DNA from 3 places in the Blastococcus sp. SYSU DS0753 genome. Region 3 is predicted to be linked to each of the others. Evidence: riboswitches for the same ligand, from Rfam matches in the RefSeq annotation. Region 3 holds a riboswitch; each other region holds the start of a gene.
What was found. A riboswitch is a leader RNA that binds a small molecule or an ion and turns the genes downstream of it on or off. The one in region 3 is predicted to bind cyclic di-AMP.
Positions count from the first base shown of each region.

Region 1: another riboswitch for cyclic di-AMP. It lies ahead of ACI799_RS07740 (LysM peptidoglycan-binding domain-containing protein); the one in region 3 lies ahead of ACI799_RS10160 (murein hydrolase activator EnvC family protein).
Region 2: another riboswitch for cyclic di-AMP. It lies ahead of ACI799_RS18470 (aggregation-promoting factor C-terminal-like domain-containing protein); the one in region 3 lies ahead of ACI799_RS10160 (murein hydrolase activator EnvC family protein).

Region 1 is NZ_JBJHAT010000006.1:123,057-133,201, forward strand. It holds gene ACI799_RS07725 (sulfite exporter TauE/SafE family protein) at 1-349, shown strand, start outside; gene ACI799_RS07730 (NAD-dependent epimerase/dehydratase family protein) at 381-1,373, opposite strand; gene ACI799_RS07735 (DUF5994 family protein) at 1,452-1,952, opposite strand; cyclic di-AMP (ydaO/yuaA leader) riboswitch at 2,332-2,425, shown strand; gene ACI799_RS07740 (LysM peptidoglycan-binding domain-containing protein) at 2,509-3,315, shown strand; gene typA (translational GTPase TypA) at 3,382-5,274, opposite strand; gene ACI799_RS07750 (hypothetical protein) at 5,376-5,717, opposite strand; gene ACI799_RS07755 (GNAT family N-acetyltransferase) at 5,784-6,311, shown strand; gene ACI799_RS07760 (YceI family protein) at 6,405-6,968, opposite strand; gene ACI799_RS07765 (MarR family winged helix-turn-helix transcriptional regulator) at 7,057-7,557, shown strand; gene ACI799_RS07770 (hypothetical protein) at 7,611-8,060, shown strand; gene ACI799_RS07775 (enoyl-CoA hydratase-related protein) at 8,082-8,981, opposite strand; gene ACI799_RS07780 (acyl-CoA dehydrogenase family protein) at 8,978-9,976, opposite strand; gene ACI799_RS07785 (acyl-CoA dehydrogenase family protein) at 9,973-10,145, opposite strand, start outside.
Region 2 is NZ_JBJHAT010000031.1:18,960-29,104, reverse strand. It holds gene ACI799_RS18490 (flavin-containing monooxygenase) at 1-838, shown strand, start outside; gene ACI799_RS18485 (SDR family NAD(P)-dependent oxidoreductase) at 838-1,674, shown strand; gene ACI799_RS18480 (GNAT family N-acetyltransferase) at 1,715-2,716, shown strand; gene ACI799_RS18475 (class I SAM-dependent methyltransferase) at 2,763-3,419, shown strand; cyclic di-AMP (ydaO/yuaA leader) riboswitch at 3,537-3,663, shown strand; gene ACI799_RS18470 (aggregation-promoting factor C-terminal-like domain-containing protein) at 3,874-4,743, shown strand; gene ACI799_RS18465 (hypothetical protein) at 4,985-5,368, shown strand; gene ACI799_RS18460 (TSUP family transporter) at 5,372-6,103, opposite strand; gene ACI799_RS18455 (hypothetical protein) at 6,106-6,540, opposite strand; gene ACI799_RS18450 (STAS domain-containing protein) at 6,643-7,044, opposite strand; gene pntB (Re/Si-specific NAD(P)(+) transhydrogenase subunit beta) at 7,091-8,506, opposite strand; gene ACI799_RS18440 (Re/Si-specific NAD(P)(+) transhydrogenase subunit alpha) at 8,503-10,089, opposite strand.
Region 3 is NZ_JBJHAT010000010.1:36,066-46,210, reverse strand. It holds gene ACI799_RS10200 (hydroxyacid-oxoacid transhydrogenase) at 1-92, shown strand, start outside; gene ACI799_RS10195 (PaaI family thioesterase) at 99-515, opposite strand; gene ACI799_RS10190 (hypothetical protein) at 648-1,070, shown strand; gene ACI799_RS10185 (alpha/beta fold hydrolase) at 1,067-2,467, shown strand; gene ACI799_RS10180 (AEC family transporter) at 2,495-3,412, shown strand; gene ACI799_RS10175 (SGNH/GDSL hydrolase family protein) at 3,447-4,109, shown strand; gene ACI799_RS10170 (heparin lyase I family protein) at 4,219-5,526, opposite strand; tRNA gene ACI799_RS10165 (tRNA-Ile) at 5,928-6,001, opposite strand; cyclic di-AMP (ydaO/yuaA leader) riboswitch at 6,162-6,317, shown strand; gene ACI799_RS10160 (murein hydrolase activator EnvC family protein) at 6,328-7,554, shown strand; gene ACI799_RS10155 (TVP38/TMEM64 family protein) at 7,587-8,336, shown strand; gene ACI799_RS10150 (maleylpyruvate isomerase N-terminal domain-containing protein) at 8,270-9,163, opposite strand; gene ACI799_RS10145 (DUF3145 domain-containing protein) at 9,947-10,145, shown strand, end outside.

The DNA.
Region 1 (10,145 bases), on a different contig from region 3:
CGCCGGCGGCCTCGTCGCCGCGCCGATCGCCGCGTGGCTGGTGCGGCACATCCCGCCGCGCATGCTGGGCTCCCTGGTCGGCGGGATGATCGTGATCACCAACACCCGCACGCTGCTGCGCAGCGACTGGGTGGACGCCGGCGACGCCGTCAGCGCCCTGGTCTACGCGGTGCTCGCGGTCGTCTGGGTGCTGGCCGTCGTCCACTCCTACCGCCAGTACCGGCGGGACGCGCGGCTGGAGTCGGCCGACGCCCTCGCCGAGGTGGCCGAGCAGAACGTGGCCGCCGACGCCACCGACTCCCGCGAGGTCCCGGTCGGCGCGGGCCGACCCAGCGCCCCCCGCGACTGACAGGGCGCCGCACGGCACCCGCCGGCTGCTCCTAGCGGCCGGCCAGCAGGAAGGCCTCCAGCTCGGCCGGGAGGCCGGGTCCGGGCTGGTCGGCGGGGCGGTGCGCCGGCGGCACCGGCCGCTCGTGCGAGCGCAGCCACGCCCAGGTGTCGGCGACGGTCGCCTCCAGCGCCCGCGTGGCCAGCCCGAGCTCGGCGGCCCGGGTGGTGTCGACGTCCCAGGCGGTGCGGGCGACCTCGTGGCGCAGCCACAGCGGCAGGTGCAGCCACTCCTGGACGCCGGCGGCGAGGAGGTCGGCCTCGGGCACCGGTACCCACTCCGCCGCGCTCCCGGTGACGACCCGGCAGAGCTCGAGCAGGCCGCCCAGGGTCGTCATGCCCGCCGGCCCCGTGGCGTTGACCGCACCGGTGCGGCCCTGCCCGGCCATGTCCACGAGCCAGGCGGCCAGGTCACGGGCGTCGACCAGCGCGATCGGCTGGGCGACGCCCTCGGCCGGGACGACCACCCGACCGCCGCTCGCGATGCGCTCCAGCCACCAGCCGAGGCGGTGGATCGGGTCGGAGGGGCCGACGATCAGGCCGGCACGGGCGGCGAGGAAGCGGCCACCGACGGCGGCGGCGAGCTCCCGTTCGCCGAAGGCCTTGATCGGCCCGTACTCGTCGTCCTCGGTGTCCCAGGTCGGCTCGCCGTCCTCCGGGCCGAGCGGCCCCGGCGGCCAGTTGCGGTACGCGTTGAGGCTGCTCACGAAGACGTAGGAGCGGACCCGGCCCAGCGCCGCAGCGGCGTTGCGGGCGGCGGCCCGGGTCTGGCAGGAGGTGTCGACGACGAGCTCGGGCTCCCACTCCCCCAGCGCGCGCGGCAGCGCGCCGGGGTCGTCGCGGTCGCCGTGCAGCGCCCGCGCGCCCTCCGGCGGCGGACCCGTCAGGCCCCGGGTGAAGGTGGCGACGTCGTGCCCGCGAGCGAGCGCGGCCTCCACCACGTGCCGGCCGAGGAAGTGGGTGCCGCCGAGGACGAGGAGTCTCATGCCGAGCACTCCAGCCCGGTCGGCGCCCGCGCGTCCAGGGAGTTCGCCGGCAGCGGATCCGCCGTCGGCGGACGAGCGCTACACCGCGCGGGACACCGGCAGCGTGGGCACCTGCGGAAGGGGCGTGGAACGGGCCGCGGCGAGCACCATCTGGGGCGAGGACGGCAGGCCCCGCCGGGTGCACAGCCGCAGCGCCCGGGCGCCGGTGAGGACGTCGGTCTCCGGCGGGACGACCAGCAGGTCGGCCCGGCGGTTCCCCCCAGCCCAGGTGAGGCAGACGACCTGCGGGTCCATGCTCCGGAAGCCGCCGGCGCGGACCGTGCGGCCCAGCACCTCCAGCTTGCGGGGGGCCGGCTCCCAGGCGTCGAGGGCGTAGGTGAACCGCTCCACCCGCACACCACGCCGCTCCAGCGCCGCGATCAGCTCCGGCAGCTCCACGGCGAGGTCCCGGCTCCGCGGGAACCACGCACCGTCGAACGCCGAACCGCCCGATCCGGCGTCGGCGCGCAGGCTCACCCGGACGTCGATGCCACCCCGGAAGCCCTCGATCGCCGGAACCGTACGGGTGATCGTCGCCATGAGCGTTCGGCCGCCTTCCTCTTCCCAGGGAGCCGGGGAGACGGCTCCGAGGTCAACGTAGGACGGGTGCGAGGCGAGACTTCTCGACGGCGTGGCGGGCGCGTCGGACCGCTCCGGCCAGTCATCACGATTCGTGACCTGACGAGCACGGAGCCCGCGCCGCGGACCGTGCGCCGCCGGTACGAGCACCGCACACGGGCAGTCGGGGGCGGGCCACGGCGAGTCAGTCCGCGCGGGGCCGCCCGCGATGGAGGCTCCGCGGCCTTGCCGTCGGGGACGGCGGTCTGCCTACCGTGCTGCGTCCACCAACGGGTGGGCCCGGATGGCGGACCGCCGAACCTGCCCACCGCCACCGGACCCGTGCACACGACGGGCAGGCGCGGGGAACCCACGAGATCCTGGCCCTCGGCCTCGGGGTGAAGCCGCAGCACGCGGCCGGGCAGCTCTCGCCCGAACCCGACAGCTAACCCCGCAGGCGGCGAGAGGCTTCCCCATGCTCAAGCACCGCACGGCACGACCCGGTCGCTCCACCCGCACCTCCGCGGCGGCGGCGGCCATGGCACGTCCGGCCGTGGTCCTCGCGGCCGCCGCGGCCGCCTCCCTCGCGATCGCCGGTCCGGCACAGGCCCACCCCGGGGAGCACACGGTCGTCCCCGGTGACACGCTGGGCGGGCTCGCGGCCGCCCACGGCACCTCGTGGCAGACCATCCACGCCGACAACCTCGCCACCATCGGCGCCGACCCGAACGTCCTGCGCGTCGGGCAGGTCCTCGTCATCGGCGGATCGGGCGCCGCCCCTGCCGCCCCCGCCCCCGCCGGCGGCGAGTACGTGGTGCAGCCGGGCGACACGCTGGGCGGCATCGCCGCCCGCCACGGCACCACCTGGCAGGACGTGCACGCCCTCAACCTCGAGGTCATCGGGGCGGACCCGAACGTGCTGCGCGTCGGGCAGCGACTCACCCTCGTCGGCGGCCCGTCGGCGGCCCCGGAGCGTGCCAGCCGCGCCGCGGACCGGCCGGCCCTCGACACCGCCGCCTACGGCGCGTGGGAACCGCACGTGCGCCCCGCCGTCGCGGAGGTCGCCGCGGAGTTCGGCATCCCGACGGTGCTCACCCGCCCCGGCCACAGCCCGTCGGAGGGCCGCGCCGCCGACTTCATGGTCTACGACGACCGGGCCACGGGCGACGCGCTCAGCCAGTACGTCATCGACAACGCGGCGCGCCTCGGCGTCGAGTACGTGATCTGGCAGCAGCGGATCGCCGGGACGTGGACGGGCTGGGCCTGGCAGCCCATGGAGGACCGCGGCTCCCCCACCGCCAACCACATGGACCACCCGCACGTGGCCTTCGTGCCGGCGCCGTAACGGCCCCATGACGCAGCGAGCCCCTGCCCGGATCACCGGGCAGGGGCTCGCTGCGTCATGGGCGGATCAGCTGGGCTTGGGCTTGCGGTTCTTGGCCTTGCCGCGCTCGGTCTGGTCGAGCACCACCTTGCGGATGCGGACGCCGGCCGGCGTGACCTCCACGCACTCGTCCTCGGCACAGAACTCCAGCGCCTGCTCCAGGTTGAGGATCCTCGGCGGGATCAGCCGCTCCAGCTCCTCGGAGGTGGACTTGCGCATGTTGGTGAGCTTCTTCTCCTTGGTGATGTTCACGTCCATGTCGTCCGGACGGGAGTTCTCACCCACGATCATGCCCTCGTAGACCTCGGTGCCCGGCTGGACCATGAGCTGGCCACGCTCCTGCAGCGAGAACATCGAGTAGGTCGTCGCCACGCCCTGGCGGTCGGCGACCAGCGAGCCGGTCGGCCGGGCGCGCATGTCGCCCAGCCACGGCTCGTAGCCCTCGAGGTTGCTGTTCAGCACGCCGGTGCCGCGGGTCTCGGTCAGGAACTCGGTGCGGAACCCGATGAGGCCGCGGGAGGGGACGACGTACTCCATCCGCGCCCAGCCGGTGTCGTGGTGCACCAGGTTCTCCAGCCGGCCGCGGCGCACCGCGAGAGCCTGGGTCAGGGTGCCGACGTACTCGCCGGGGGTGTCGATGGTGACCCGCTCGACGGGCTCGTGCAGCTTGCCGTCGATCTCCTTGGTGACGACGGTGGGCCGGCCGACGGTGAGCTCGAACTCCTCGCGGCGCAGCTGCTCGACGAGGATGGCCAGCGCCAGCTCGCCACGGCCCTGCATCTCCCAGGTGTCGGGGCGGTCGGTGGGCAGCATGCGCACGCTGACGTTGCCGACCAGCTCCTGGTCGAGGCGGTTCTTGATCAGGCGGGCGGTGAGCTTCTTGCCCGACTTGCCCGACAGCGGCGAGGTGTTGATCCCGATGGTGATCGAGATCGAGGGCTCGTCGACGGTCAGCGGGGGCAGCGGCCGCGGGTCGTTCGGGTCGGCGAGGGTGTCGCCGATCATGATGTCCTCGATGCCGGCGATGGCGACCAGGTCGCCGGGGCCGGCGCTCTCGGCCGGCGTCCGGGTGAGACCCTCGGTGACCAGCAGCTCGGTGATCTTGACGTTCTTGATCGTGCCGTCGACCTTGCACCAGGCGACCTGCTGGCCGCGCTTCATCTCACCGGAGTGGATGCGCAGCAGCGCCAGGCGACCCAGGAACGGCGAGGCGTCGAGGTTGGTGACCTGCGCGCGCAGCGGCTCCTCGGCGTCGTACTCCGGCGCCGGGATCGTGTCCAGCAGCGTCTTCACCAGCGGGCCGAGGTCCGGACTGTCGGGCACGGTGCCGTTCTCGGGCTTGGTCAGCGACGCCTGCCCGGTGCGGCCGTTGCAGTAGACGATCGGGAACTCGAGGGCGTCGGCGTCCATGCCGGCGTCCTCCATGAGCTCCATGAACAGCTCGTAGCACTCGTCGACGACCTCTTCGATGCGGGCGTCGGAGCGGTCGGTCTTGTTGACCGCGAGGATGACCGGCATCCCCTTGCCGAGCGCCTTGCGCAGCACGAAGCGGGTCTGCGGGAGCGGGCCCTCGGAGGCGTCGACCAGCAGCACGACTCCGTCGACCATGGAGAGGCCGCGCTCGACCTCGCCACCGAAGTCGGCGTGGCCGGGGGTGTCGACGATGTTGACGACGACGGGGTTGCCGTCCTCGTCCGCCAGGCGGATCGCGGTGTTCTTCGCGAGGATGGTGATGCCGCGCTCGCGCTCGAGGTCCATCGAGTCCATCACGCGGTCCTGCGTGGAGTCGTTGTCCGTCCCCTCGCCCTTGGCGCGGCCGAGCGCGCCGGCCTGGCGGAGGAGGGCGTCGACCAGGGTCGTCTTGCCGTGGTCGACGTGGGCGACGATCGCCACGTTGCGCAGGTCGTTGCGGGTGGGCATGCGGAAGGGCACCTCGGGAGCTCGGGGGCGCGCCGCGCGGACGCGCGCGGGCATCAGGTCAACAGCCTTCGGGGCCCCGACCTTCCCTACACTCTAGGTGCTCAGCGCGCGGACACCGCCTCTCGCTGCTTGTCGACCACCCCGTAGGTGGCCCCGGCCGCGGCGACAGTGACCAGACTCACCGCGAACCAGGCGGGGAGACCGGCGCCCAGGGCGAGCACGTGCGCGAGCACGAAGGCGCCGACGTAGAGGGCGGCGAGCCCCGCGGTGACGGCGGGGCCCCGCCGTCGGGCGGCGATCCAGGCGGCACCGATCCCACAGGCGGCGAACACCGCGCCGCCGAGCGCCCGGACGCCGGTGCCCTGGGCGATGCCGAAGCCGGCGGCGAGGCCGACGGCGACCAGGAGCGAGGCGGGGATCCGGGCGAGGGCGGAGGTCGACATGTCCCCCAGTGTCCCTGTCGAGGAGTCGACCGCGGCGCCGCCCGGCCGCCTGGCATGGTCGCGGGGGTGTACGCACGGACCCGCCTCCTGGCCCTCGACGACGCCCCGGTCCTCACCCACCTCGTCCGCGCGGACCGGGAGTTCCAGGCGCCCTGGGAACCGGCCCGCGACGAGCGGTGGTACACCGAGGCGGGTCAGCGGACCGACGTCCGGGCGGCCCTCGAGCGGCACGACGCCGGGCTCGCGCTCCCCTGCGTCATCCTGGACGACTCCGGCGCGGTGGTCGGGCGGATCACGCTGAACAACGTCGTGCGCGGGGCCTTCCAGTCCGGCAGCCTCGGCTACTGGGTCGCCTCGGCCGCCAACGGCCGCGGGCTGGCCACCCGCGCCGTCGCCGAGATGCTGCGCCGGGCGTTCACCGACCTCGCCCTGCACCGCGTGGAGGCCGGCACGCTGCTGCACAACGCGGCGTCCCAGCGGGTGCTCCAGCGCAACGGGTTCGAGCGGTACGGGGTGGCACCGCACTACCTCCGGATCGCCGGGCGCTGGCAGGACCACGTCCTGTTCCAGGTGCTGAACCCTGCGATGGCGTAGCCCCCCGACCGACGCAGAGGGCCCCGGACGGCGAACCGTCCGGGGCCCTCGCGACGTGCTGGAGCGGCCCCCTGCGCGGGGGCAGAGGGGTCCTTACGCGGTGCGGAGCACGGCCTCGATCTCGAGCTCGACGTTGATCTTGTCGCCGACGACGACACCGCCGCCGTCCATCGGCATGTCGATGTCGACGCCGTACTCCTTGCGGGAGATCTCGGTCTTGGCGCTGAAGCCGGCGCGGGTGCCGCCGTAGGCGTCCGGGCCGAAGCCGTTCAGCTCGAGCGCCAGGACGACCGGCTTGGTGATGCCCTTGATGGTGAGGTCGCCCTCGACGGTCCAGTCGGCACCGTCGGTCTTCACGGCGGTGGAGCGGAAGGTCATCACGGTGTGGTTGCCGACGTCGAAGAAGTCGGCGGACTTGATGTGCGCGTCCCGCTGCTCCTGCCGGGTGTCGATCGAGTCCATGTCCACCGTGGCGGTGACGCTGGACTGCGTCGGGTCCTCGGCGGTGACGATCTCGCCGGAGAACTCGCGGAAGTAGCCGCGGACCTTGCTCACCATCATGTGGCGGACGGAGAAGCCGACGGTGGAGTGGCTGGCGTCGATGTCCCAGGTGCCGGCGATGTAGCCGGGGATCTGGACGCTGGTGCTGCTGGTCATGGTGCCTCCCTGGTGGTCCTGCGTGGCGGTGCGATGTCTGGCGTCAGCGTAGTTGAGCGCTTAACTATTCCGCCAGTATCCTGTGCCCATGACCATGTCGGTGTCGTCGGAGTCCCTCCCCACGGGTGAGCCGCGCTGGCTCGATCCCGAGGAGCAGAAGGCGTGGCGCGCCTGGCTCTACAGCGCCCAGCTCCTGCTGGACCGGCTCGACCGCGAGCTCAGCCACCGCACCGGCATCTCGCACGCCTACTACGAGATCCTCGTCGCCCTCTCCGAGGCGCCCGAGCGCATGATGCGGATGAGCGAGCTGGCCGACCGGTGCCTCTCCTCCCGGAGCCGGCTGTCGCACGCCGTCTCGCGGCTGGAGGAACGCGGCTGGGTGCGCCGGCAGGTGTGCGCCGAGGACGGGCGCGGCCAGCTCGCCGTCCTCACCGACGAAGGGTTCGCCGCCCTGGAGGGTGCGGCGCCGGTGCACGTCGAGGGCGTCCGGCGCGAGCTGTTCGACCAGCTCTCCCCCGCGCAGGTGGTCGCCATGCGCGACCTCGGCGAGACGCTGCTGCGCCACCTGGACCCGATGCGGATGCCCTGAGGCGCCCGGCCTCGTCGCACCGGCCGACCCCACGACGCCCCTAGGGTCTCCTCATGGAACCGCGCAGCAGGAGGACCGCCCTCGTCGCCGGCACCGTGCTGCTGCTCACCGGATGCGGCGGCCCGGCAGCACCCGAGCTCGCCGTGCTCGACCGGTCGGCGACGGCCGAGGACGCCGTCCCGGACGGCGTCGAGGTGCCGGAGGGGGTCGACGACCTGCGTCACGTCGCCGAGGCGGACGGCGCTCAGGTCTACGCCGGCCGGGGCTCGGCCGACCACCCCTGGTGCGTCGTGGTGCTCGTGGGCTCCGTCGAAGGCGAGAACTGGGTGACCGGCTCGTCCTGCACGGACGACGACACCTTCGCCGAGCGAGGAGTCTGGGTCGAGGTGGGCGGCGCGGACGTCGAGCGCGGCGCCGCGACGCTGTTGCCGGACGACTTCGACGGCGAGCTCCGACCTGGCTGGGAGATCGCCGGGCCGAACCTGGCCCTGCCCACCGAGTAGCGACCGAGGTGGGCGGGCCTGCTAGGCGCGCCCGACGTCGTCCGGGGGCAGCGGCCAGCGCAGCACGCCCGCGACGGCGCCGTCGGGCAGGCGGCCGGGGAAGCGCGGCGGCCGCTTCTCCAGGAAGGCGGCCACCCCCTCGGCCGGGTCCGGCCCCTCCCCCAGCTCGACCAGCGCCCGGGACTCCGCGCGGTGGGCGTCCCAGGGCGAGGACGCACCGAGCATCGACCAGAGCAGCTGCCGGGCCGCGCCGACGGCGACCCCGCTGGTGTTCGCCACGATCTCCTGGGCCAGCGCGTGGGCGGTCGGCAGCAGCTCGTCGTCGGGCACCACGCGGGACACCAGCCGGCCGCGCAGCGCCTCCGCGGCGTCGAACACCCGCCCGGTCGCGACCCACTCCATGGCCTGGCTGATGCCCACCACCCGGGGCAGGAACCAGGAGGACGCCGCCTCGGGCACGATGCCGACGCGACCGAACACGAACCCGAAGCGCGCCGACTTCGCGGCGATCCGGACGTCCATGGGCAGGGTGAGCGTCGCGCCGATGCCCACGGCCGGGCCGTTGACCGCAGCGATCACCGGCTTGCGCAGCGCGGCGAAGGGCAGCGAGGCCACTCCCCCGGCGTCCCGGGGGAAGCCACCGATGTCCTCGCTGAGCGGACCCGGCGGCCGCTCCCGGGTGCGCCGGTCGGAGAAGGTGTCCTTTCCGCCGCCGAGGTCGGCCCCGGCGCAGAACGCCCGCCCCGACCCGGTCACGACCACCACGCGGACGTCGTCGTCGGCGTCGGCGGCCGCCGCCACGCGGGCGAGCTCGTCGGCCATCGTGAGGGTGAACGCGTTGAGCCGGTCCGGCCGGTGCAGCGTCACCGTCGCGACGCCGTCGGCCACCTCGTACCGCAGCTCGGTGAGGTCGCCGGTCATCGCCCCGCGCCCAGGGCTCCGGTGACGGCGAGCCGGGCGACGGCGTCGAGGTGCTCGGCCTCGTCCCCGAGCAGCAGCCGGTCCACCTTCGCCCGCCGCCAGTACAAGTGCGCGTCGTGCTCCCAGGTGAACCCGATGCCGCCGTGCACCTGGATCAGGGTGCTGGCGGCGCGCTCGAAGGTCGCCGCCGCGCATGCCTTGGCCGCCGCCGCCGCGAGCGGCAGCTCCGCGGGGTTGCAGTCGGCCGCCCACGCCGCCCACCAGACCAGCGAGCGCAGCTGCTCCACGCCGACCCAGGCGTCGACCAGCATGTGCTTGATCGCCTGGTAGGAGCCGATCCGGCGGCCGAACGCCTCCCGCTCCTGGGCGTAGGCCACGCCGAGCTGCACGCACCGCTCGGCGCCGCCCAGGTCCTCCGCGGCCATGACGACCGCGCCCACCTGCCGGGCGCGGGCCCACAGCCCGCCGGCGTCCGGGGTCAGCACGCGGCGGGAGGTCAGCCGGACGGAGGCCAGCCCGCGGGTGGCGTCCAGCGGGCGGCCGGGCACGACCTCGCCCTCGCCGACGACCAGGTCCGCACCGTCCAGCCCCAGGAACAGGGTGGCGTCCGCGGCGTCGACCGACGGCGCGGAGCCGTCGACGGCCCCGTCCAGCACGGCGAACCCCGTCGACCCGTCGGCCAGCTGCGCGGCCAGGTCGGGCGCGTCGCCGAGCAGCACCGCGGCGCGGGCGGCGGTGACCAGCGAGGGCGCGGCCAGGACTGCGCCGCCCTGCTCGGCCACGACGGCGAGGTCCAGCAGCGGGCGCCCGGAGCCCCCGGCGGACTCCGGGACCGTGATGCCGAGGAAACCGATGTCGGCCAGCGCCTTGCGGCCGGGTTCCAGCCCGCCGCCCTCCAGCCCGGCGCGCGCGGCGGCCGGCGAGGCGTTGCCCCGGTAGAAGTCGCGTGCGCCGTCGGCGATGTCGCGCTGGTCGGCGTCGAGGTCGAAGTTCATCGCGTCCCTCCCGAGAAAGGCCCGGCCTTGTCGCTGCGCGGCTCCGGCGGCAGGCCCAGCACCCGCTCGCCGAGGATGTTGCGCAGCACCTGGTCGGTGCCCCCGGCGATGCTGATGCCGGGCAGCCACGACTGGGTCCGCTGCCAGCGGTCGTCGCCGTCGGCGGTGG
Region 2 (10,145 bases), on a different contig from region 3:
GCCCGGCCGTGACCCGATCGCGCAGAAGCTGCGGGCGCGGCTGCCGGAGCGGGTGGCCTACTCGGTCGTGCGGTGGAAGAACGTGCTCACCAGCACCGCGCTCTACCAGCTCAGCCGGCGCCGGCCGGCCCTGGTCCGCTCGCTGATCCGTCGCATGACGCAGAAGCAGCTGCCGGGGGTCGACGTCGACACGCACTTCAACCCGCCCTACGACCCCTGGGACCAGCGGCTGTGCCTGGTGCCCGACGGAGACCTGTTCCGCGCCCTCCGCCGGGGCACGGCGTCCATCGTCACCGACCGGATCGCGACCTTCACCGAGGAGGGGATCGAGCTGACGTCGGGCGAGCACCTGGCGGCCGACGTCGTCGTCACCGCGACCGGCCTGAACCTGCTGCCGGTCGGCGGGATGCGGATCGTGGTCGACGGGGAGCCGGTCGAGCTGCCCGAGCGGGTGTCCTACAAGGGCATGATGCTCTCCGGCGTGCCCAACTTCGCCATGGTCATCGGGTACACGAACGCCTCGTGGACCCTCAAGGCCGACCTGGTCAACCGCTACGTCTGCCGCCTGCTGGACCACCTCGACGAGCACGGCTACGCGTCGGCCACGCCGGTCGCCCCGCCGGAGGGCGGGGGAGCGCCCTTCCTCGACCTCGCGGCGGGCTACGTCCAGCGCAGCCTCGCCGGCCTGCCGCAGCAGGGGCGCCGCACACCCTGGCGGCTGCACCAGAACTACCTGCGGGACGTCGCCATGATGCGCCGGGGCTCGCTGGAGGACGAGGGCATGACCTTCCAGCCGCGCGTGCCTGCAGCCGCCCACGCGGATCGGGTCGTGGCCTGATGGGGCCCTACGCCTTCGCGGGCGGGACGGCGGTCGTCACGGGCGCCGCCAGCGGGATCGGCGAGGCGCTGGCCGCGCAGCTGGCCGACCGGGGCAGCCACCTGGTGCTGCTGGACCGCGACGCCGACCGGCTGGCGGCGGTGGCCGGGCGGATCGCCGCCGACCACCCGGCCCTGCGGGTGGCGACGCACGTGGTCGACCTGGCCGACGACGAGGCGACAGCGCGGGTGGCCCGGACGCTGGTGGCCGAGCACCCCGAGACCACGCTGCTGGTCAACAACGCGGGGGTCGCCCTGGGCGGTCGCTTCGACCAGATCGGGCTGGCGGACTTCGAGTGGGTCCTGGCGGTGAACCTGCGCGCCGTCGTCCGCCTCACCCACATGCTGCTGCCCGTGCTGAAGACCCACCCCGGCGCCCACGTCGTCAACGTCTCCAGCGTCTTCGGCATCTTCGCCCCGGCCGGGCAGGTCGCGTACGCGACGAGCAAGTTCGCCGTCCGCGGGTTCAGCGAGGCGCTCCGCCACGAGCTCGCCGACGACGGCATCGGCGTCACGGTCGTCCACCCGGGTGGGATCCGGACGCGGATCGCCGAGAGCGCCCGCACCGGCGCGGGCGTCTCGGTGGAGGAGTACGAGAAGGGGCGGGCGCAGTTCACCAAGCTGCTGCGGATGCCGCCGGAGGACGCCGCCGCCCGCATCGTGGCGGCCGTCGAGCGCCGCCGCCCCCGGCTGCTGATCGGCTGGAGCGCCACGGTGCCCGACGTGCTGGTCCGCCTGCTGCCCGGCACCTACTGGCGGCTGATCGCTCGCCGGGCGACCGCGCGGCCGAGGGGCTGAGCGCCGGAAAAGGTATTGCCGGTGCCAGTAGAACGGGGACGTGACCGACCCCTCCTGCCGGATCGTCGAGCTCGGCCCCGACGACGACCTCTTCCCCTCCTGGTGCGAGGTGTGGGCCGCCTCCGGCCGGGCCGCCCGGCCGCAGGACCCGCCCCGGCCGGCGCAGGAGGACGTCGCGCTGGGGCGGGAGCTCGTCGCGCCCGGTGGCTCCCGGGACGGCACCCACCGGGCCGCCCTGGTGGACGGCGCGGTCGCCGGCGCGCTCCGGCTGATCCTCCCGCGCAAGGACAACCCGACGCTGGCGGTGGTGGACCTCGCGGTGCACCCGGCCTCCCGGCGCCGTGGCCTCGGGAGCGCGCTGCTGGCCGAGGCCCGGGTACTCGCTGCCGCGCACGGCCGCAACTCGCTGGTGAGCGAGGTGGACGAGCCCGGCGCCGGGGCGCCGGGCCGCGCCTTCGCCGAGCGGCACGGCTGGTCCTGCGACCTGGTGGAGACCCGCCGGGAACTGGTGCTGCCGGTCGACGAGGACCGGCTGGGGGCGCTCGAGGCCGCGGCCGGCGCCGGGTACGAGATCGTCACCTGGCGGGACCGCACCCCGGACGCGCTGCTGGCCGACCGGGCGCTGCTGGAGCGGCGCATGACCACCGACGCACCCCACGGCGATCTGCCGGTGGGGGAGGAGGAGTGGGACGGGGACCGGATCCGCGAGTACGAGCGGACCCACGTCGCCCGGGGCCGGACGGTGCTCAGCGCGGGCGCGGTGATCGGCGGCCGGCTGGTCGGCTTCACCGACCTGCAGATCCCGCTCGCCCAGCCGGCGCTCGCCCACCAGGGCGGCACGCTGGTGCTCCGTGAGCACCGGGGGCACCGGCTCGGCGCCCGGATGAAGGCGGCCGTGCTGCGGGAGCTGGCAGCGGGGGTCCCCGGCGTCCGGCGGATCAGCACCTACAACTCCGAGGGCAACACGCCCATGGTCGCGGTCAACGAGGCGCTGGGTTTCCGCCCCGCCGGCGCGCTGTCGTCCTGGTCGACCCGCCTCTGAGCCGGGCGGTCCCACCGCCGCCGGCCGCGTGCGGTTGACTGCCGGGGTGGACCGTTCCATCCCTGCGGAGTTCGTCCGCGCCCACACCCGGCCGGTCCGGCCGGACCTGGTGCCCGAGGTGGAGCTGCTGGTCGCCGCCGACGTCGTCGCCCTGTGGGAGGCGATGGAGACCGAGCACGGGCGCACCTCCACGGACCCGCCGTTCTGGGCCGCGGCCTGGCCGGGCGGCCAGGCGCTGGCCCGCCACGTGCTCGACCACCCCGGCCTGGTGGCCGGGCGCACCGTGCTGGACCTGGGGGCGGGCAGCGGCCTGGTCGCGGTCGCGGCGGTCCTGGCCGGCGCGACCGCGGTGCTCGCCAGCGACGTCGACCCGTTCGCGCTGACCGCGATCGCCGTCAACGCCGAACGGAACGGCACCCCGGGCATCACGCCCGCCGGCGACGTGCTCGGGGGCGAGCCGCCCGACGTCGCGGTCGTCCTCGCCGGCGACGTCTGCTACGACCGGGAGATGACCGACCGGGTGCTGCCCTTCCTCGAGGCGGCCCGGGCCGGCGGTGCCGAGGTGCTGATCGGTGATCCCGGGCGGGTGTACCTCCCCGAGGACCGGCTGGAAGCGCTGGCGGTCTACGACGTGCCCGACACCGAGCCGTCGCCCACCGGGCCGGTGCCGGTGCGCCGGACCACGGTCTGGCGGCTCCCCTGACGGTCACCTCCCGTTCCTTTTCCCGCCAGGGGATTGTCACGAACGGATAACGCTGGTTACCGTGGGTCCCGCCCGGCCGGTCGTTCTCTCCCCATCCGGGGGAGGTCCGCCGGGCGCCGCCGAGTCGCCCGCCGAGGGCGAGCCGGGGACCCACCGAAGTACTGGGGTGAATCGCGCGCCGGGGCACGTCCTGGCGCGGGTAGGGCCGCTTCCCGCCCGAATCCGTCAGCTAACCCGGTAGGCGGCACGACGGAAGAAACGGAGAGCCGCCGCATGGCGAGCCTGCGGGCCCACCTTGCACGGAACCGCAGCCGGTACGGAGCCTCGCGCGCGCCTTCCCCGCGCTGAGCGCCCGGGCGTACGCCCGACACCGCTGCCCCTCGACCATCCCCGCAGCAGTTCCCGCCGCCGTCGCCGGCCCTGCCGCCCCCTGCCCCTGGAGCAGTTCCTCCCCATGAACCTTCGCGCCACCTCGATCACCCGTGCTCTCCGCCCCACGACCGGGCGCCGTTCGACGAAGACGGTCCGCCGTTCCGCGCTGCTGCTCCTGGCGGTCGCCGCGGCAGGCGGCCTGCTGGCCAACGGCGTCGTCGCCGACGAGCCGGTCGCCCAGGCCGAGCCGGAGCTGGCCTCCGTCAGCGTCGCCGAGCAGCTCGGCATCACCGACGAGACCCCCGCGCCCGACGTGACGGTGGCCGCGGCCGACACCCTCGGCCAGCTGGCCGCGAGCCGCAGCGAGCGCGCGGCCGAGCAGGCCGCCGCAGCGGAGGCGCGGGCCGCGGCCGAGCAGGCCGAGCTGGACCGCCGTGCCGCCGAGGAGGCCGCCCGCCGCGCCGCCGAGGAGGAGGCCGCGCGCAAGGCCGCTGCCGAGGAGGCCGCCCGCAAGGCCGCTGCCGAGGAGGCCGCCCGCGTGCAGGCGGCCCGGGAGCAGGCCGCCCGCACCCCGGCGCCGGCCGCACCAGCCCCGGCCCCGGCCCCGGCCCCGGCTCCGGCTCCTGCCCGGAGCGCTCCCGCGCCGGCCGCCGCGGCCCCGGCCGGCTCCTTCCAGGAGTACGCGATGGGCAAGCTCGGCGGCTCGGGCAGCGAGTTCAGCTGCCTGGAGAGCCTGTGGGGCAAGGAGAGCGGGTGGAACCCGAACGCCCAGAACCCGCGGAGCACCGCCTACGGCATCGCGCAGTTCCTCGACTCCACCTGGGCCGGGACCGGCATCGCCAAGACCTCCGACGGCTACCGGCAGATCGACGCCGGCCTGATCTACATCAACAACCGCTACGGCTCCCCGTGCGGCGCGTGGTCGCACTCCCAGGCCACCGGCTGGTACTGAGCGGGCCTCTGCCCCCGCCCCTCGCCCGCGCGGGGCGGGACCCTGCGGCGAGGCCGTTCCAGCACGTCACCACGCTCGGGTGGTCTTCGGACGGGGGCGTCCCCGCTGAGGCATTGGAGGCTTTACCTGCGTCGTCGGCCCCGAGGACGCAGGTAGAGCTTCCAATGCCCGGGGTCGGCTCAGCGCAGCCGAGCCTCGGCTCCAGGCCTAAGGTCGGTGCAGCGTGCACGGAGGGGGAGCGATGACCGAGGCCGACGACGCCGACCGGACCACCCCGCAGAGCGGGATCGTCGGGCGGTCGATCGACGAGTTCGTGAACCAGTTGCGGTTCTTCTCCGACCGCGCCCGCAACCTCGCCGGGAATGCGACGTCCCGCCTCCCGCTGCCGGCCCTGCCCAGCCCGCCCGGGGCGATGTCGGCGGCCCAGCTGCGCGCCGTCAAGGAGATGGTGACCGCGCAGCGCACCTCGATCGCCGCCATGCGCGCTCAGCTCGACGCGTTCGACCAGCAGCTCGCCGTCTTCGAGCGGATCCTCGACCCCCTGGTCGAGTGGAGCACGACCTGGGCGCGGCTGGAGGAGGCCGTCGGCGACATCGTGCGCCGGGAGCCGCCCGTCGAGCAGTGACGGTCAGCCCGCCAGCGACCTGACGAGCAGCACCGCGCCGGAGAGCAGGCACAGCACCAGGGCGGCGCGGCGCATGGCCGGCAGGGCCAGCCGCCGGCGCAGGGGTCCGGCGAGGAGGAAGCCGGTCAGCACGAACGGCACCAGCCCCGCACCGGTGAGCAGCCCGCCCCCGTCGAGCTCGCCGCCGGCGACCAGCACGCCGAGGGACAGCAGCGTCGTCCCGACGAAGAACACCGACAGGTTCGCCCGCTGGGCGGCCGGGGTGGGCGCGCGGTAGGTGACCACCAGGGGCGGTCCGGGCGTCGCCGCGACAGTCGAGAGCGTCCCGGAGGCGAAGCCGGCGACGGTGAGCGCGCGCCGCCCGCCCGGCAACCGCACCCCGGCGAGCGACGCGCCACAGGCGAGCAGCACGACGACAGCAACCGTTATCCCCAACAACCGGCCGTCGATGACCTGCACCAGCCCCAAGCCGACGACAACGCCGGGGGCCGAGGCGAGCATCGCACCGCGGAGGTTGTCGAACTCCAGTGCGGACCGTTCGCGCCACACCACCGGCAGCAGCGCGGTCAGCGTGCCCACCAGCAGCGGGCCGGGCACGAGAGCGGGCTGCACCAGCAGCACCAGCGGTCCGGCGAGGAGGCCGAAGCCCATGCCGGTCGCCGTCTGGACGACGGACGCCACCAGCACCGCCAGGCCGCACGCCAGGAGTGCGAGCGGGTCGGTGGCCAGCTCCACGCTCAGTAGCCGTCGTCCTCGTCCTCCGGCGGACGACGACGGAGCAGGCCGGTGACCGAACCCACCCGGCTCTGCGCCTGGCGCAGCCCGTGGACCAGGGGCATGAGGTCGTCGTGGATCCGGCGCAGCGTCTCGGGCACGGTGTCGACGGCGGGGTCGTCGAGCACGCGACCGACCCGCTCGATGCCGGGGCGCAGCGCCCGCACCGGCTCCTCCAACTCCTCGAGCAGGCTCTCCAGGCGTTCGGTGATCCGCTGCGCGGAGGCGATCGTCTCCCGGGCGGACGTGGTGGCGGCGGTCAGCTCGCGGACCGTGCCGTTGAGGTCGGCCAGCGTCCGGGGGAGCTGGGAGAGCGCCTCGGTCTGGGCCTGCAGCAGCGCGAGCAGCTCGCCGAACCCGGGGATGCGGGGCATGCCGAGACCGCGGAAGGGATCCACCTGGCAACCGTCGGCGACCGGTGCCGCGGGCGCAACCCGGCGACCGGGCGTAGCGCCGGCGACCGGCCGCGCCGGGCGGTGGGGACCCTTGCGCGCGGTCGATCAGGCGGCGTCGGTGAACGCGACGCGCGCCCACCGGTCGAGCGCCAGCAGCTGCCAGGCCCGCTGGACGAGCGGAGGCGCGTCGCGCAGCTCCACCCGGACTCCGGCGTCGGCCAGGGACCGGGCCCAGCGGGCGATCGCCCGGCAGCCGGCCACGTCGGCGAACCGGAGCCCGGAAAGATCCAGGGTGCAGGCGTCGCCCTCGATCGGGACGGCCCCCAGGATCCCCGCCAGCCGCTCCGCGCAGGCGACGTCGAGGTCCCCGACCAGCGCAATCCCGTACCGGTCGACGTAGGCGCGGAAGGCCGGCGGCGCGGACGGTGCGCTGAGCTGCGCCGCCGGGCGCACGTGGTCGCACCCCCGCGGCGACGCGCCCTCGCTCAGCGGAACGTGCGCGTGCATGTGCACAGCGTAGGCGCTTCGGGGGCGGCGGGCCAGGCCGAACGGCTCACAGCGCCTTGAGGATCGCCTCCACCTGCTCCCGGGCGTCGCCGAAGAGCATCCGGCTGTTGTCCCGGAAGAACAGCGGGTTCTGCACGCCGGCGTAGCCCGTGTTCATGGACCGCTTGAACACGACCACGTGCTCGGCCTCCCACACCCGCAGCACGGGCATGCCGGCGATCGGGCTGGTGGGGTCGTCGGTGGCGGCCGGGTTGACGGTGTCGTTGGCGCCGATGACCAGCACCACCGAGGTGTCGGCGAGGTCGTCGTTGATCTCGTCCATCTCCAGGACGACGTCGTAGGGCACCTTGGCCTCGGCCAGGAGCACGTTCATGTGCCCGGGCAGGCGCCCGGCCACCGGGTGGATGCCGAAGCGCACGTCGACGTCCTGCGCACGCAGCTTGCGGGTCAGCTCGGCGACGGCGCTCTGCGCCTGGGCGACCGCCATGCCGTAGCCCGGGGTGATGACCACCGACTTCGCGTTCCGCAGGAGCTCTGCGGTCTCCTCGGCCGAGATCTCGGTGTGCTCGCCGTAGTCCACGTCGGAGGCGGCCGCCGCGCCCTCGTTGCCGAACCCGCCCGCGATGACCGAGAGGAACGAGCGGTTCATCGCCTTGCACATGATGTAGGAGAGGTAGGCGCCGGAGGAGCCGACCAGGGCGCCGGTGATGATCAGCAGGTCGTTGCCCAGCAGGAAGCCCGATGCGGCAGCGGCCCAGCCGGAGTAGCTGTTGAGCATCGAGACGACGACGGGCATGTCACCGCCGCCGATCGAGGCCACCAGATGCCAGCCCAGCGCCAGGGCGAGGACCGTCACGACCGACAGCACGAGCAGGTTCGGCTCGACCACGAAGACGACGGTCAGGACGGCGAACAGCGCCAGTGCGCCGAGGTTCAGCCAGTTGCGCCCCGGGAGCATCAGCGGGTTGCTCTTCATGCGCGCGGAGAGCTTGAGGAAGGCGACGATCGAGCCGGTGAAGGTCACCGCGCCGATGAAGACCCCGACCACGACCTCGCCGGAGTGGATGCCGGCCTCGGCCCCGGTGAGCAGGGGGCCACCGTCCTGCGGCTCGACGCCCTCGACCGACAGGTAGCCGTTCCAGCCGACGAGGACTGCGGCCAGGCCGACGAAGCTGTGCAGCAGCGCGATGAGCTCCGGCATGCCGGTCATCTCGACCTTGCGGGCCCGCCACAGACCGATCGCGGCACCGATCGCCACGGCGACGACGAGCAGGGTGAGCCCGACGGCCGAGATGTCCTGCGTGGCCACGCCGATGGTGGCCGCCAGGGCGATCGCCATGCCGGCGATGCCGTAGGCGTTGCCCGCCTTGGCGGTCTCGTGCCGCGACAGCCCGGCCAGGCTCAGGATGAACAGCAGGGCGGCGACGATGTAGGCCGCGGCCGCGGCGCTGGTGGCGGTCATCGCGCGGCCGGGAGGGTGGTGCGGGCCGGAGCGCCCGTGCCGCGGGAGAACATCCCCAGCATCCGGCGGGTGACGGCGAAGCCGCCGAAGACGTTGATGCTGGCCACCAGGGTGGCGATGAAGGCGAGCGCCAGGACGACGCCGTCGCCGCTGCTCAGCTGCAGCAGTGCGCCGACCACGATGATCCCCGAGATCGCGTTGGTCACCGACATCAGCGGGGTGTGCAGGGCGTGGTGCACGGCCCCGATGACGTAGAAGCCGACGACGACGGAGAGCGCGAACACCGTGAAGTGCCCCACCAGCTCGTCGGGGGAGTAGGCGGCCACCAGGAACAGCAACGCCGCGGCCAGTCCCACGAGGGCGAACCGCCGCGCCGGCGCGGGCGTCTTCTGCGGCACGCTCGGCGCCCCTGCGGTGGCGCCGGCCGGGGGAGCGGGCGGAGGTGGTGGTGCCGCGGAGACCTGCACCGGTGGCGGGGGCCAGGTCTTCTCGCCCGCGCGCACGACGGTGATCGCCCGCTGCACGACGTCGTCGAAGTCCAGGACGAGGTGCCCGTCCTTGGCCGGGGTCAGCAGCTTCAGCAGGTTGACCAGGTTGGTGCCGTACAGCTGGGAGGCCTGCGCGGGGAGCCGGGCGGGCAGGTCGGTGTACCCGATGATCGTGACCCCGTTCTCGGTCACGACCACCTCGTCGGGCACGGAGCCGGCCACGTTGCCGCCCTGTGCCGCGGCCATGTCCACGATCACCGAGCCCGAGCGCATGGCGGCGACCATCTCCTCGGTGATCAGCCGCGGGGCGGGCCGGCCGGGGATCAGGGCGGTGGTGATGACGATGTCGACGTCCTTCGCCTGCTCGGCGTACATCTGCGCCGCCCGCCGGTTGAAGTCCTCCCCCATCTCCCGGGCGTAGCCGTCGGCGCTGACCTCCTGCTCCCCCGCGGGGACGGCGACGTACTCACCACCCAGGGAGCGCACCTGCTCGGCCACCTCCGGGCGGACGTCGGTGGCCCGCACGATCGCGCCCAGGCTGGACGCGGTGCCGATCGCGGCCAGCCCGGCCACACCCGCGCCGGCGACCAGCACCTTGGCCGGGGGGACCTTGCCCGCCGCGGTCACCTGGCCGGTGAAGAACCGGCCGAACACGTTGGCCGCCTCGACGACCGCCCGGTACCCGGCGATGTTGGCCATCGAGGACAGCACGTCCATCGACTGGGCCCGGGAGATCCGGGGCACGGCGTCCATGGCCAGCGCCGTGATCGGGCGGGCGGCGAGCGCGTCCACCAGGTCGGGGTTCAGCGCGGGGGCCAGCAGGCTGATCAGCGTCGCGCCGTCGGCCAGCCGCCCGATCTCGCTCAGCGAGGGGGCGTTCACGCGCAGCACGACCTCCGCACCCCAGGCCTCGGTTCCCGAGCCGACCCGCGCACCGGCCTCCGCGTACGCCTCGTCCGGGAAGCTGGCGGCCGCCCCGGCGCCGGTCTCGACCACGACCTCGTAGCCCAGCCGCACCAGCTGCGTGACCGTCGCCGGGGTCGCCGCCACCCGGGTCTCGCGGGGCCGCGTCTCGCGCGGGACTCCGATCTGCATCGTGGCGCTCCATTCCTCGGTGGGCAGGCCTCGTCGCCTGCTCGCCAGTGCTGGGG
Region 3 (10,145 bases):
TGAAGCAGCAGCGGCTGCTGGCCACCTGCCCGCGCGCCGTCACCGAGGACGACCTCGCCGGCATCTTCCGGCGGTCGCTCTCGCTGTGGTGAGGCCCCTCAGCGAGGGGGGACGACGGTCTTGGTGACCTGACCGGTCGCCACGAGGACGCCGTCCACGGTGGCCTCCGCCCGCATGAACGCGACCGCCCGGCCGCGGCGCAGCACGGTCGCCGTCACCTCCACGGTGGAGTCGGCGGCCACCGGTCGCAGCAGCGAGGCGGAGACGTCGTGGGTGACCGCGTGCTCGCCGTCGCCGAGGGAGGGCAGCAGCGCCAGGAACGAGGCGACGTCGAGGAGGGCGTAGACGACGCCGCCGTGCAGCAGCCCCGCCGGGTTCTGCGCGGCGGGGCCCACCGGGAAGCGGATGCCGGCCGCCGGGTTCCCGGCGTCGCGCAGCTCCACCCCGAGGAACCGGTGGAGCGGGATGTCCAGGACGGCCTGCACGTGGGCGTCGGTAACGGGTTCGCCGGTCACCCGGTCAGCATCCATCAACAGCCCCGGTGGCTTCCCACAGGCCCGACCGGAGCCCGTCGCGGGGTGCGCCCGCGCTCCTAGCCTCCGCCTCGACGTCTCCGCCTCGATCGCGGGACCAGGGGAGGAGCGGCGGTGATCCGGTACGGGGACCCCGAGGCGCTCGACGCGCTGGCGGCCGAGCTCGTGCGGCGTGCGCGGGAGGTGCGGGAAGCGGGGGAGGAGCACCGGCGCGACGGCCGGCGGGCCCAGTGGGTGTCCGACGCCGCCACGGCGTACCGGCGCCAGCAGGCGCGGGACTGCGCGGACGTCGACGCCGCGGCCGAGGCGATCGAGCGGGCCGCGGAGCTGCTGCGCCGGCACGCCGACGAGGTGCGCGCCCGGCTCGCCGCGATCGCCCGGGCGGAGCGGGCGGTCCGGTCGTGGCTGGCCGAGCGGGCCGCCCGCGGGGAGAACGCGCTCGAGCAGGTGGGTGAGGTTCTGGGCGAACTCCCCGAGGCGGGTGCCGACGCCTGGCGCGCGGTGCCGGCCCGGCTGAGCGGCGCGGGCCTGTGGTGACCGCCCCCGAGCTCTCGGTCAGCGGCGGGGCCGGCGGCGTCGAGGCGGAGCTCGCCGACCTCGTCACCCTGGGACGGAGCAGCGCGGGCCTGGCCGAACTGCTCGCCCGCACCAGCGCGGCGTGCCACCTGGTGCTCGCCGACCCCGACCTGCTGGCCTCCGCGCTCCTGGACCCTGCGGGCGTGGCGCGGGTGGGTGCCGCCCTGCTGGAGGCGCTGGACGGTCCGCGCGGACTGACCGCGCTCGCGGTGCGGTTCGCGGCGCGGGCCGTCGCGCTGGAGGACGCGGCCGCGGCCTACGAGGCGGCCGACCGCGCGCTCGCCGAGCTGGCCGACGACCTGGAGTGGGCGGCCGGCTGCCTCTGGCCGGTCACGACGGCGGCCCTCGTCCTGGGCACTGCCGGGCGGGCCGTCAGCGACCCGACCGGCGCGGCCGCCGACGTCACCGCGCTGCTCGCCGACCCCGAGCGCTGGCTGACCGACCGCCCGGGGCTGGTCGACGACGCGATGGGCGCGCTGCCCGGTGCGGCCACCATGGCCGGCGGTCTCGCGGTCGGCCCCACCGGCCGCTGGCTCGGCGGTGAGGACGTCGGCGCCGCGGCCCGCCGGCTCGGACGGCTCTGGCCCGACGGGGCCCCGGTGGTCACGCGGCTGCCCGACGACGTCAGCGGTCCCGCGACCGCGCCACCCCGCGGGATCGACGACCTGCTGGGCGCGCTCGAGGTCCGGGCACGGAAGTCCGGCCCGGCGCGCGACACGATCGCCGTCCGGGTGCTCACCCGCGCCGACGGTGGCACCGCCTACGTCGTCGACATCCCCGGCACCGGCGTCTGGAACGCGCCGTCGGGCACGGTCCACCCGCGGACCCACGACCTCGGGACCAGTCTCCGGGTGCTCGGCGGTGACACGACGACTCGCCAGGCGGGGATCGCCGAGGCGCTCCACCGGGCCGGTGCGGAGCCGTCGGACCCCGTGCTGCTGGTCGGGCACAGCCAGGGCGGGATGGTGGCCGCGCAGGCGGCCGCGGACGCCGGCGGCCCGGGCTTCGGGTTCGACGTGCGCGCCGTGGTCACCGTCGGGGCACCCGTCGCCCGCGTCGACGTCCCGCCGGAGGTGCAGCTCCTCGCGCTGGAGAACCGCCACGACCTCGTCCCGCAGCTGGACAGCCGCGCCAACGACGACAGCCCGAACGTCACCACCGTGACCTTCGCGGCGCAGCACGGCAGCGTCGCGGACAACCACGCCATCGGGGCCGCGTACCGGCCCGCCGCCCGGGCGGTCGATGCCGGGGAGGACCCGTCGCTGGCCGCGTTCCGCGCCGCCGCCGCGCCCTTCCTGGTGCCGCCCGGCGAGCCGGCGTCGGTCGTCGCGCACGTCTACGAGATCGGCCGGAGGTGACGTGGCCGCGCTGGCTAGTCTGCCGTGGTGCAGGGGGCGGCGGTGGTGCTGCCGGAGTTCTCCCTCATCGTCCTGGGGCTGGTGCTGCGCCGCTGGGCCTGGCGGTCCCCGGGATTCTGGGCGGAGCTCGAGCGCCTCGTGTACTTCGTGCTGTTCCCGGCCCTGCTGCTCCGCACCACGCTCGCCGCCGACGTCGCCGCGGCCGGTACGGGGGTGGCCCTGCTGGCGGCGGTGGGGGCGATCGCGGCGGGCGCGCTGCTCGGCGCGCTCGTGCGGTGGTTCCCGGGCATCGACCGGGTGACCGCGGCCTCGGGGTGGCAGACGGCGTTCCGCTTCAACTCCTTCCTGGCGCTGGCCCTCGTCGACGACCGCGGGCCGGCCGCGCTCGCGCTGATGGGCGTCCTGCTGGGCGTCACCGTGCCCGCGGTCAACGTCCTCGCGGTGCTGGCGCTCGCGGGAGGCACCACTGCGGCGAGCGGACGCGGCGCCGTTCTCGGCGTGCTCGGGGCCGTCGTCCGCAACCCGCTGATCGTGGCGACCGTCGCCGGGCTCGCCGGCAACGCCGCCGGCCTGGTGCTGCCGGAACCGGTCGACGCCACGCTCGGCCGGATCGCCGCCGCGGCCGTGCCCATGGGGCTGCTGACGGTGGGTGCGGCGCTGCGGATCGGCGAGCTGGCCCGCCGGGAGTGGGCGCTCTCCGGCTACCTGACGGCGGTCAAGCTGCTCGCGGTGCCCGCGGCGGCGCTGGCCCTCGTGGCGCTCCTGGGCATCGAGGGCGACCAGCGCGCCGTCGTCCTCGCGTTCGCCGTCGTGCCGCCTGCCACGGCGTCCTACGTGCTGACGGCCCGCATGGGCGGCAACGGCGGGTTCGTCTCCGCGCACATCTCCCTGGCGACGACGGCCGCGCTCGGGACCGTGCCGCTGTGGTTGCTGGTCGCGGGCTGAGGAGGAGGCGTGCGGTCCGCTAGCGTCCTGAGGCATGTCGCGGCGGCGCACGATCGCGATCACCGGCGGGATCGTCGGGCTCGCCCTGGTCCTGTCGGTCCTGATCCCGGGCAGCCCGACGCGGGTCGTCGCCCGGGGCGCCGTGCACGCGCAGTGCGTCACGTGGGTGGGCGACGAGGGGAGCCGGTCGCTGGCGGTGTACGGGGACTCGATCAGCCGCGCGGACAGCGAGCCCCGGTTCGGCTTCCACGGCGGCCGCTCCTGGTACTCCCACCTCGTCTGCTCCGACGAGTTCACCGACGGCGCGAACGCGGCCGTGGCCGGGGAGACGGCGGCGGAGGTGCTGGGGCGTCTGGAGGCCGACGCGCCCCGGGTCGATGTCCTGGTCATCCAGGCCGGCACGAACGACCTCCGCCTCGGGGTGCCGACGAGGGAGACGGTGGCGAACCTGCGCCGGGCGGTCCGGCTGGGGCAGGAGGCCGCGGGCACGGTGCTGCTGGCGACGGTGCAGCCGTGGACGGACACGGACGCCACGGCCCTGAACGCCGCGGTCCGCCGGCTGGCGGACAGGACGGGCGTCGAGCTGGTGGACTTCGCCGGCGTGCTGGGTGACCGCGACCTGACCCGGGACGGGGTCCATCCGACGGAGGCGGGGGCCCGCGCCCTGGCCGACCTGGTGGCGGAGGCCGTGACCTAGACGCCGACCGCAGGGGCCGCGCGCTGCCCGCAGTCCGGAGAGCTCCGGACTGCGGGCAGCGACCCCATGACGGTCGGGCCTGCTCGCCGGACCCGGCGAGCCGAGCAGGTCAGTCCATCGCGTTCAGTGACGCGACGGACTCGCGCGTCGGGCCGAAGCCGATCGGGGAGTGCTGGAGGTAGTGCGTCCGGTAGGTCCCGGCCGCCGAGTAGATGCCCTGCTTGATGTAGACGGACTGCCCCTCGTACAGGTTGGCGACCCGCTCGGACAGGACCTTCTCGCCCTGGTGCCAGACCTCGATGAGGCCCTTCGCCGGGTCGGGGGACCAGATGAACCGGACGGTGTGGTCGTTCCAGGCGCCCTTGTCGATCGTGCCGAGGTTGAAGGTCCGGACGTACTGCGCGTCGCCGGCGGTCCTGCCGCCCGTGCCACCCCGGACGTCGACCATGAGGTTCTCGTTCACGTCCGACCAGAAGTGCACGTTGGGGTTGCCGGAGTTCACCGTCTGGTGCCACTGCGTGTAGATCAGGAACTGGCCGCGCTCGTCCCAGTCGAAGTCGGCCGGGAAGAACGTGGACCAGGCCCACCACTGCTCGTCGCCGGGCCGGACGTCGCCGGAGGCGGCGATCGAGTCGCGGACCTCGGAGCGGAGGGTGCCGTGCGTGCCGTTCCAGCCGGTGTCGCCGCGCTGCACGGTGAAGAAGGCGGTGCGCTCCGAGCCGGGGTACGGGTTGGCCGTGGTGGTGCCGTACTGGTCCGACCGGAGGGCGTGGATCTCGGGCCAGGGGCCGGGGACCAGCGTCGTGGCGTCGTAGCCCCAGACCCGCGTGGGCTGGACGGCGGGCAGCTCGGACTCGGGCTCGGGCTCGGGGTCGGTCGCGGGCGGGGGCGTCGTGGTCGTCGGCGTCGTGGTCGTCGGGGGCGTGGTGGGCTCCGTGGACGGCGCCGGCGGCTCGGTGGTGGTGGGCTCGGGCGGGGGCGTCGTGGTGACCGGGGCCGCCTCGGCCGGGGTGGTCGGCTCGGCCGGCTGGCCGCCGGGGTAGATGTGCACCGGCTCCGTCCGCTCACCCTGCACCTTGGCGTGGTCCCGCGGCACGACCACGAAGGCGTACCGCGGGGTGGACAGCGGCAGCCGGGGCGACGTCCAGGCGGTGGCGCCGGTGGAGCCCACGATGCGACCGGCGGCGCCGGAGGTGACGTCGATGACGAGGTAGTCGCGGGCCCCGGGCACCCCCGTCCAGTCCAGCGAAGCCCGCTGATCGACGGCCTCGCCGGTGAGATCGGCCGGGGCGAGCAGCACGGCGGCGGCCTGCGTGTGCGATGTGACGGGCCGAGGGGCTGCCAGGACGGCGTCGGCGAGTCCGGCGCCGCCGATCAGGGTCAGGGCCGCCAGGACGGCCAGGTTGCGCTTGTTCATGGCGTCGGTCCTCAGATCAGGTCGAGCGGGGTCTGGACGAGGCGGTCGGCGGCATGGACGCCGCCGCCGGCATCGGTCAGGACGGCGGTGGCGACGGCGAGCACGAGACCGGCCCTCGAGGGGAGCCGGGCAGGCGCTGCAGATGCCGCTCGGACGCCGCGTCCGGGGCTGCGGCGGTGACACCACCGGTCGAACCGACGGCGGCTGAACGTTCTGTCACGCATCAATTACGCCACGTCATGAAGGCGGCGGTGCAGAGGCGCGCCGGTCGCCTTCCGGCCGCGGCGCCGGTGTGGCGCACCGCTGACGCCGAGGCGCCTACACCCATTGGGAGCCGTGTCCTTGCTCACGCGGACAGGGAGGCGCGAGCGCCAGGCACGACACCGCTGGCATGGGAGAGGTGGGGCGGGTGGGGCTCGAACCCACGACCCAGGGATTATGAGTCCCATGCTCTGACCAGCTGAGCTACCGCCCCGGACCCGCCAGCCTGCCAGACGGCGCCGCGGCGCCGCAGCCACGTCCTGGGGCCGGTGGGGCGAACTGACAAGGTCCGTTACCCCCCTGTGACATTCGGGCGATCCGCTTGTACCGTCTCTCGCGGCCCATCCGATCCCGCTCCCGAAACCCGGGGGCTCGGACGGGCCCCGCCGAACTCTGCGGCCTCACCGCCGCGGGGACCGGGGACCCACGTTCTCTGGGGTGAATCCCGCCTGCGCCACCACGGGCAGGCAGGTAGGGCATGTTCCGGCCCGAACCCGTCAGCTGACCTGGTAGGCGGATAGAGGAACGGAGACCGTCGCCTTGGCGACCTCGCACCACCTGCGCCACCACGTCCCGGCCGCGCCCGCGCGCCGGGCCCTCAGCCGCACCCGTCGGGCGGCCACCGCCGCCACCGCACTGCTGGCGCTCGCACTGCTCGGGACGTCGACCGCGGCGGCCGCGCCGGGCGACGCGCGCAGCGAGCACGACCGCGTCGAGGCGGAGGTCGCCGACATCGAGCAGCGCGTGCGCGACGCAGAGGAGCGCCTGCAGCAGCTCACCCTCCGGGCAGAGGAGGCCAGCGGCGCCGTGCTCGCCGCGCAGGCCGAGCTCGACCGCGCCCGCGAGCACGCCGACGCCATCGCCGCCGAGCTCGCCGCCGTCCGGGAGGCCGTGGCGAGTACCCAGGGTGAGGTAGCCGCCCTCGGCCGGGAGGCCTACATGGGCAGCGACAAGTCCATGAAGCAGCTGGAGATGGTGCTGCACGCCGACGGCCCGGGGGAGCTCCTCCAGCAGGCCGCGACGCTCGACCTCCTCGGTGAGGATCGCGCGCAGGTGCTCGAGGACCTGCGGGTGGCCGAGGCCCGCGAGGCCCGGCTCGACCAGGAGGCGAAGGCCGCCGTCGCCGAGCGGGATGCCGCAGCGCGCAAGGCCCAGGGCATGCAGGCGGAGGTCGACGCCCTCCTCGCGGCCGCGCAGACCGACTTCGACGCGCTCACCGCCGAGAAGGCGGCGCTGGACGAGCAGCTGCGCGAGGCGGAGATCCGCATGCTCAGCCTCCGCGGCACGGCCGACCCCGTCGCCGCCTGGTCCGAGCAGCAGGCCACCGAGCAGGCGGCCGTGGCGGCGGCTCCCGCGACCGCCGGGGCCGGCCGGCTCACCCAGGGGCGGGTCACCTCCTGCTACGGCAGCCGGTGGGGTACCCAGCACCTCGGCGTGGACATCGCCGCGCCGATCGGCACCCCGATCTTCACGCCGGAGCCCGGGGTCGTGCTGCAGGCCGGGCCGGCCAGCGGGTTCGGCCTCGCCGTCGCCATCCAGCACCACGACGGGGCCATCACCGTCTACGGGCACGTGAACCAGTTCTTCGTCTCGCCGGGCCAGGTCGTCAGCGGTGGGCAGCAGATCGCCGAGGTGGGCAACCGGGGCCAGTCCACCGGCCCGCACCTGCACTTCGAGGTGCACCTCGGTGGCCTGTACGCCAACCGGTCCAACCCGGTGCCGTGGCTGGCCCAGCGCGGCATCACCCTCGGCGGCAGCTGCGGCTGAGGCTGGTTGACGCCATCGGTCAGGATGAGCACGTGCGGACGACGGCGGGGGCGAGCCCGTGGCTGCGGGCGTGGCTCCTCGTCGCGCTGCTCGCGGCCGGCGTGGTCGCCGCCCTCGCCGTCGACGTGCCCACCCTGGCGCAGGTCCGCTCGTGGGCCGACGGCGGCGGCCTCCGGACGTGGCTGCTGCTGATCGCCGCGCAGGGGGTGGTCCTGCTCGCGCCCGTCCCACGGTCGGTGCTGGCGGCGCTGACCGGAGCGGTCCTGGGGTTCGGCGCGGGCTTCGCGGTCGCCTACACCGGTGCCTTCCTGGCGGCGACCGGTGCGTTCTGGCTCGCGCGGGGCCTGGGTCGCCCGGCCGTGGAGCGGCTGGCGGGGCCGCGGCTCGGCCGCGTGGACCGGTTCTCCAGCGACCGGGGCTTCGTCGCGGTGGTGCTGAGCCGGGTGGTCCCGATGGTGCCCTTCGTCCTGGTCAACTACGCGGCGGGCCTGAGCGCTGTACGGCCGCTGACCTACGGCATCGCCACCGCCGTCGGACTGGTACCCGGCACGGTGGTGCAAGTGGGCGCCGGCGCCTCGGCCGGCGCGGTCGTCGCCTGGATGCCGACCGCCACGGTCGCCCCGGTGGTCATCGTGCTGGTGCTGCTGCTGCTTGCCGGTGCGGCCGTGTCGAGGTACCGATCCCGCACCGGCGAGCAGGTGGGCGAGGACGCGGGTCAGCGCCCGCCGAAGAACCGCCCCAGCGCGCCGCCGGCCCCGCCCACGGTGCGGGCGGCCAGCTGAAGGATCGGTCCGCCCGGGATGCCCGGCACCTGCTGGACGATCGGCGCCAGCTGCAGGAGCCCGGGTACGTCGTGGACCTTCAGTCTGCGGCGGGCCACCGCCGGTACCGGGTTCACCCGGCCGGCGGCGGCGTCGAGCAGGAGCTCGGGGGTTGCCTCCACGGCCGGGCCCTCGACGACACCCGGCGGCACCCGTCGCACCCGCCACCCGTCGTCGTCCGCGGTGAACCCCCAGCCGCCGTCGGGTGTCACCAGGCTGACGCGGCCGGCGATGCCCGACGAGGCGGCCAGTGCGCCGGTCACGTCGGTCAGCGCCGCGAGCCCTGACTGCAACACGGGGCCAGGCGGTGGTGGCGCACCGCAGGACACCAGGTCCAGCCCGTGGACGGCGAGCTCGTAGGCCTGTCCGAGGACGACGCTGAGCAGCGGCAGCCGGCCGACGACCGAGACCGCGGGTGCGGTGTCGAGCTCCACCGGCTCGTCGGCCAGGTAGCGGGCCGTCGCCTCGCGGTTGCGGCGCAGGGCGGCCAGCACCTCCGCCCGGGAGGTGTCGCGGTGGGCGGCGGTCACCCGAGCGTTGACCGCGTCCGGGTCGGGGGGCGTGCCGGCGCCGCCGGTCCGGGCCGAGGCGATGAGGTCGGGCAGGGCGGTGTGGTCGTCCCAGCAGCCCAGGTGCACGCAGATCTCGTGGGCCCGCCATCCGGGGAGCCGGGACCGGCGGTCGAGGTCCACCGATTCCGCCTGCGCGAGGAAGGCGTCCCACGCGTCCAGCACCATCCCCGCGACCGCGTCGCGGCCCGCCTCGGCCATGCCCTGGTGTCCGCCCACGCGGAGGCCCTACCCGGAGGCCGCGCGAGGCAGGCACGGCGCACCGTGGCGCCGGTCACCCGCCCGGGTGAGCGCGCCGTCACGCGGCGGCGGGCGCGGACCGATCGCCCCTCCGTGAGCGAGACACCGGCGCGCGACCGCCGAGCGGGCTGGGGCCACGCCTGCGGACGACGGTCGCGCCCGGCGGTCCCGGCCGTGCTGGTCGGCCTGCGGTCCGGCCTGTACCGAGCCGGGCGACGACGTCGAGGACCTGTGCACCGGGCCGACGTCGCCATGTACCGGGCGAAGAGCACCGGCGGCGACCGGGTGGGGGTCCTGGACTCCTGAGCCGGATCCGTCCACGCCGCGTGGCCCTGACGCTACGCACCGTGGTCGGCGACGAGAAGGACGCGCTGGTCGCAGGCGTCTGGGGGTGGATGAGCGCCCCGGACGCCGACTACCGTGCGTAACGACGCTCTGGGGCGCGGCCGCTCGCGTTCCGAGCCCTCGTGGGCCGGTATGGTTCCGGCCCACCGGGCGGACCTGTGAATTCGCTGACGCATGTGGACGCCGCCAGTAACAGATGGTATTGCCCGCTGACCAGCGACAAAGCGGTGCACTGGCGGCCGGGCGAGCGCAACTGTCACTTTCGTCCCAGGAGTCGCAGCCGGGCTGGCGCGATGGGGGCACCATCGTGCAAACTTGTCGCGGGAGCCCTGCTCCGCCACTGCCGATAACGGCGCGTCACCGAATCGATGGGTCCGTAGGGGAAGACGAGACCGATCGAGTCGATGGAGGTGCCCGGTGCAGCGACGGTCAACCCAGGGTGTCGTCTTCGTGCACTCGTGCCCGAAGGCGCTCTGCCAGCACGTCGAGTGGGCGCTGGAACGCGTCGTCGGCGCGCCGGTCTCCCTGTCGTGGGCTGAGCAGCCCGCGGCGCACGGTGCCTACCGTGCCGAAGTGGCGTGGACCGGTTCGCCCGGTACCGGCGCCAAGCTGGTGG